Regions from separate parts of the Lacrimispora sanguinis genome, predicted to be linked through region 2. Evidence: predicted binding sites of a transcription regulator. Region 2 holds the regulator's gene; the other holds the start of a gene.
The links. Region 2 encodes HrcA, which represses chaperone genes, less so after heat shock. Its sites were predicted from a motif close to TGTTAGCACTCNNNNNNNNNGAGTGCTAACA; they were not measured.
Positions count from the first base shown of each region.

Region 1: a site for HrcA is predicted at 2,244-2,274, ahead of groES (co-chaperone GroES). Genes of this name have one in related genera too.

Region 1 is NZ_CP173277.1:2,052,159-2,055,450, forward strand. Features, by position in the region: gene ACHZES_RS09585 (DUF6106 family protein) at 1-26, opposite strand, end outside; gene groL (chaperonin GroEL) at 155-1,774, opposite strand; gene groES (co-chaperone GroES) at 1,858-2,148, opposite strand; gene ACHZES_RS09600 (hypothetical protein) at 2,520-3,164, shown strand; gene rhaD (rhamnulose-1-phosphate aldolase) at 3,238-3,292, opposite strand, start outside.
Region 2 is NZ_CP173277.1:2,213,510-2,216,801, forward strand. Features, by position in the region: gene grpE (nucleotide exchange factor GrpE) at 1-326, opposite strand, end outside; gene hrcA (heat-inducible transcriptional repressor HrcA) at 344-1,393, opposite strand; gene ACHZES_RS10290 (3D domain-containing protein) at 1,766-2,335, shown strand; gene ACHZES_RS10295 (3D domain-containing protein) at 2,531-3,253, shown strand.

The DNA.
Region 1 (3,292 bases), 160 kb from region 2:
ATTCCCATCGCAATTTTTATCAACATGGTATAGGCTGGTGATTTTCGCTTCACTAGCCATTCTGCATACATTTCATTCATAACGATTTGGGTCCTTTCTTGTTACCTGCTTGGCTGCATGCACTGCTCATTGCTTTCGTGAACAGTCTAGAAGCTTACATCATATCCATTCCGCCTGGAGCTGGCATTGCAGGTGCTTTTTCTTTAATATTAGCAACAACGGACTCTGTTGTCAATAAGGTAGATGCAACACTTGTAGCATTTTGAAGTGCACTTCTGGTAACCTTAGTCGGATCCAGGATTCCTGCTTCTACCATGTCTACGTATTCTTCCTTATATGCGTCAAAGCCGGTTCCTACCTTGGACTCTCTCACCTTATTGATGATAACGCTTCCTTCTAATCCTGCATTGGCTACAATGTGGTATAACGGAGATTCAAGAGCCTTTAAGATGATCTTTCCGCCGGTTCTCTCATCGCCTTCTAAATGCTTAACAAGTTCTTCAATCTGATTGATGGCATGAACGTAAGCAGAACCGCCGCCTGCAATCACGCCTTCTTCAACTGCTGCTCTTGCTGCAGATAAAGCATCTTCCATACGAAGTTTTGCTTCCTTCATCTCGGTTTCTGTTGCAGCGCCTACGCGGATCACTGCTACACCGCCGGATAATTTAGCAAGTCTTTCCTGTAATTTTTCTCTGTCAAAATCAGAAGTGGTATCTTCGATCTGGCCCTTGATCTGGCCGATTCTTGCAGTGATAGCTTCCTTATCGCCGCAGCCGTCTACGATTACGGTATTTTCCTTCTGAACCTTAACGGATTTTGCACGTCCTAAAAGATCAAGAGTTGCATTCTTAAGCTCATAGCCTAATTCATCAGAGATCACAGTACCACCTGTTAAAACAGCGATATCCTGTAACATTTCTTTTCTTCTGTCGCCATAGCCTGGTGCCTTAACAGCGATTACATTGAAGGTTCCTCTTAATTTATTAACGATTAAGGTTGTTAAAGCCTCGCCTTCCACATCTTCTGCGATGATAAGAAGTCTTGCGCCGGACTGTACGACCTGCTCTAATAAAGGAAGGATCTCCTGAATGTTTGTAATCTTCTTATCAGTAATGAGAATGTATGGATCGTCTAAATTAGCTTCCATCTTTTCCATGTCGGTGCACATATAAGCAGAAATATAACCTCTGTCAAACTGCATACCTTCAACCAGGTCTAACTCTGTCTTCATGGTCTTTGATTCTTCAATGGTAATAACGCCGTTGTTGGAAACCTTCTCCATAGCGTCAGCTACCATCTCGCCAACTTCATCATCTGCTGCGGAAATTGCTGCAACTCTTGCGATGGATGCCTTGCCCTTGATCGGCTCGCTCATCTTTGCAATTGCTTCTACTGCTGCTTCCGTTGCTTTTCTCATACCTTTTCTTAAAACGATTGGATTAGCGCCTGCTGCCAGGTTCTTCATTCCCTCGTTGATCATAGCCTGAGCTAAAACGGTAGCTGTCGTAGTACCGTCACCTGCTACGTCATTCGTCTTAGTAGCAACCTCTTTTACAAGCTGTGCGCCCATATTCTCAAAAGCATCTTCCAGCTCGATTTCCTTTGCAATGGTAACACCATCATTAGTGATGAGCGGTGAACCAAATGATTTATCAAGTACAACGTTTCTGCCCTTAGGCCCTAATGTTACACGAACGGTATCTGCTAACTGATTCACTCCAGATTCAAGTGCTTTTCTGGCATCTACGCCATATTTAATCTGCTTTGCCATGATTCATTCCTCCAGTTTTCTGTTAAAATAAAGATACGTACTATCTAAAATCTGACCTTATGACTGCGGTATCGCCTTCTTAATTATCCGATCACTGCCAATATGTCATTCTGTTTTACAATCACATATTTCTCGTCATCTTCTCCGGTCTCTATTTCTGTTCCTGAATACTTGGAGAAGATTACTTTATCGCCCACTTTAACCTGCATGGTAACTTCCTTGCCGTCTACCAGACCGCCAGGTCCTACTGCGATAACTTCAGCCTGCTGCGGCTTTTCTTTTGCCTGACCCGGCAGAACAATACCGGACTTTGTTGTCTCCTCTGCAACCAATGGTTTTAACACAACTTTGTCAAATAATGGTACTAATTTCATTGCAATTCCTCCTCATAACTTTCTGCTTATTATTTCTTTCTTTGGCCTTCCGAAAGAAGATTTATTTTATTCACATACTAAGTTATATCACTCATTATTAGCACTGTCAATAGTTGAGTGCTAACTTTATATTTTTTTTACATTTTTACCATATTTGTACGATTTTCTCCTTTACTTACATAGTTTATAGAAATTTTCTTATTATATACCTTTATTTTTTCTTATGAACGTATTACAATAACAAAGAGAATGAAGCGCCTTATAAGCGCACCATTATGCCCATCAAGCATAAGCCGTGACAAGGAAGCACCTTGCAGGCATACCTCTATGCCCAGAATACATGGACGGTAATAAGGAAAGGAGTGTTTCAAATGGCAAAAAAGGGAAATGGGTTAGGAAAATTCGTGGCTTTGGCCACTGTGGCCGGCGTTGTTGCTGCCGGCATCTCTTATTTCACGAAATACAAATCCTTCCACAAAGAACTGGAAGAAAACTTCCACGACTTTGAGGATGAGGGAAATGACGACATTTCCAAAATTGACAGCACGATGAACCGCAACTATGTTTCTTTACATGCCAATAAGGATGAATTTAAGGTCGCCGCTGACCATATGGCAGATGCTGCCAAGGATGCGGTAAGTGCGGCAAGAAACTTAGTAAAGGATGCAGCGAGCATTGTCTCTGATACGGCAAAGGAAGCGGCTTCAGCCGTGGCATATACCGCGAAGGACATGTTTGACTCTGCAAAAGAACAGACAGATACGTTTTTAGATGACGAAGATTTTACAGAGGATGGCGGTTTGGATTACGCTGCCGGAGCTGCAGAGCAGCTGGCAGAGAAGGCCAAAGAAACTGCAGATACGATAAAAGAAACAGCGGAAACTGCTGCCGAAGCAGTAAAGGATGCGGCGAAGGATGGGATTGATGCGGCAAAAGAAGCAGCGAAGTCCACCGGAGAAGCAATGAAAGAACTGGCTGATGAAACTACTACCATTGTGGAAGAAGAGATGGATTAATCATAATCTATAAGAAGGAATTGAAAAAGCCATTGGAAAGCATTTGTGCTCTCCAATGGCTTTTTTTCACAGATTATTTTTCATATAGAAATTCTTCCGGCAGATTCACTTTAAAATCAACCGCCAGA
Region 2 (3,292 bases):
GCTCCGATTTCAAACATGGCTGACTTTTCTTTTTCTGTTCTCTTGCGGTAATTATCAAACTCAGCCATGGACCTCTGAAGGCGGTCTGTGAGTTCCTCTATTTTTTCATCCTTTGGATCTTTCTTCTCTTTCTTTTTTCCGAAAAGGCCCTTTTTCCCGGATTCTTCTTTGGAACCCTCTTCAGCCGTTTCTTCTTCCGGAACATATTCCTGGGTTCCATCGTCCCCGCAGGATTCTGCACCTTCTATTTCTTTCTCAGTGGGAACGGCATCCTCTGTATAAACAGTCTCATCTGCCAGATTCTCATCTGTTTTCACATCTTCCATGCTCAATGCTCTACCCTTTACCTTTCATCTTTTTTCAAAATGGTGTCCAGCTGCGTCATGAGATTACGCAATGTGCTGAGAACCTTTTCATAATCCATCCGTTTCGGTCCTATGATTCCTATAGTCCCTCTTAAGCCTTCGCCCAGTTCATAGTTGGCGGTTACAATGCTGCAGTCCTTCATTGTTTTAACAGGCGCCTCATCACCGATGTATACCTGGATTCCGGATCCGCTCTCCGAGCTGTTCACATCATCGATCAGCCCCTGCAAAAGATCCTTCTGTTCCAGCGTACCGATAAGCTTACTGGCCCTTTCTCCGTCACTTAACTCCGGATACTTGAAAATGTTCGTGGCCCCGCTGGTATAAATCTGAAGGTCATCATCATCACCCCGGATAGCGGTAGCTACCTCGCCTAGAACCCGGTCCACCACATCACAGTGGGGCCCTGCCTGAACCTTCATTCTGCTGATCACTTCAAGATTGATCTCCTCTATGGTCAGCCCGTTAAGGGCATTGTTAAGAAGAATGTTAAGATTCAAAAGTCCTTCGTCATCTAATTCCGTATGAATGGGAATCATGGTATTCTTAATGATATTGCCCTCCACCACAATCACTACAAGAAGCTTTTCTTCGTCAACCTTGGAAAGCTGGATAAACTTCAGTTTGTTCCGGTGGAACTGGGGCGCGCTGATCATTGCAGCGTAATTGGTGTTCTGGGCGAGAAGCTTTGCCATCTGTTTTAACAAGAGCTCTACCCGGTCCACCCGCTTTAATATCATATCTTTGATCTCAGTGACTTCCTCTTCTTTTTCCTGCATGATCTGGTCCACATAAAAGCGGTATCCTCTGTCTGAAGGAATCCTTCCGGCGGAGGTGTGAGGCTGCATGATATATCCAAGCTCCTCCAGATCAGACATCTCATTCCGGATTGTGGCAGAACTTAAGTTTAAATCCGTATACTTTGATATGGTACGGGAACCTACCGGTTCTCCGGTTTCCAGATAAGTTTTGATAATAGCCTTTAATATAGTTACTTTCCGCTCATCTAGCTGATCCCTGTCACTCAAACTGCCCCACTTCCTTTCTGAGTTGTTTTGTTAGCACTCAACGTTTAGGAGTGCTAACATCTTCTTTTCATAATATATTCTTTTTTTCTACATTTGTCAATACATTCCTGAAAATATTTTGGTGAAGTTTTTGTGGCCTGCTTGTACATTTTTCCTCATATATCAATGAAATATTACATGCTGTTGACATTATTTCCTTGACTTTTAACACTTTTGTAATATAATGGTAATTATGACACCATAACAACACAATTGCGAGGTAGGGTTGGAAGAAAGAGTCTTACAACCTTGAGCTTGTGAACAGCGTGCCCCGCTTTACCGGGCATCAACTGGATATGCCTGCATATTAGTTGATCCATTTGGAGGTAAATTATGAATAGTTTTTCAGGGAAAAAGAGGATCACCGGATTCCTGACACTTCTTTGTATCCTGCTGTTGTCTACCACTGCACTGGCAGCCGAGACTACAGGAAATGACGAAACCGTGAATCAAGTACAGTCCGAAAACTCTGGAACGGATCACCAAACCATACAAGCCAGCACTGAAAATCAGGCGGCAACAGCCAGCACTGAGGAAATCGGACCTGGCATTAAGAAAAAAGAAACCGAACCTGTAAAGCCGGAAGAACCGGCCAAACCGGTATATGAAAAGGGAGAATCCTTAGGACTCTTCTCCGCCACGGCTTATTGTCCGGGCGAAAGCGGCAGCAAACAGTGCCGAACCTATTCCGGGACGATTCCACAGCCACAGCACACCATATCCGCAGATATCACAATTCTTCCCCTTGGAACAAAGGTCATGATCGATGATATCGTTTATACCGTTGAAGACATCGGAAGCGGTGTGAAGGGAAACAAAGTCGATATTTTCTTTGCAAGCCGCGCGGAAGCATTAAATTTTGGAAGACAAACAAAAGAAATATTTACAGTCATTGAACGTTAGAAAATGTCCATGTGACGCCGCAGAACAGTGAATTTTATCACTGCTCTGCGGTTTTTTTTCGTCTTAACCTTGACAAAACTGGAAAAATGTGTAAAATGATTACTTGTACCTCATTTATTACAATTCTGTTACATATAATTATAAATATATTAAAACTTGTTACAGATTGTAAAAAAGAAAGGAAGTATTTGTAATATGCAGAAAACAAACCGAATTCACTGGTTCCTCGGAACCTTACTAATGATGGCATTTTTCTTAATAAGTGCATGGAACGTTTTGGCAGCCCAGACAGCAGGGATTATTGACAATGCGGACGAAAGCAATGTAAGGGGCTGGGCCCTAAATAGCTCTGATCCAAGCTCTGCGGCAGAAGTAAAGGTTGTCATCACCAATCAGTCAAACGGGCAGGTCGTAGCAGAGCTTACCACCACTGCCTCCAAGTACCGAGAGGATCTGGCATCTAATGGAACCGGAAATTACGGTTTTGAAATACCAGTTCCCTGGAATTCCTACGGAGACGGCACTTACCTGGTGGAAGCCTATACAGGCGGCCAGAAGCTTTCCGGCACCAGAGTGCATGGAGTAGGAGCTGCCGCTGCCGCAAGTCTTCAAAACAGCAGCTCCAATCTCCGTTCCCTGGGCGCATTTAAAACCACAGCTTATTGTCCCTGCCGAAAGTGTTCCGGAGGCTGGGGAGGACGTACCAGCACGGGAACCATTGCAACAGCAAACCATACCATTTCTGTTGATCCAAGGGTCATTCCTTACGGCAGCCGCATCATGATAAACGGAGTCATCTATACGGCGGAGGATTGCGGAGGCGGAGTTAAGGGAAACCACATTGATATTTTCTTCAACACCCATGGAGAAACCCGAGCCTACGGCACCAGAAGTGTAGAAGTGTATCTCGTTCAATAATACCAATTCTATAATAATAGCCCGGTAAAGATTTTACCT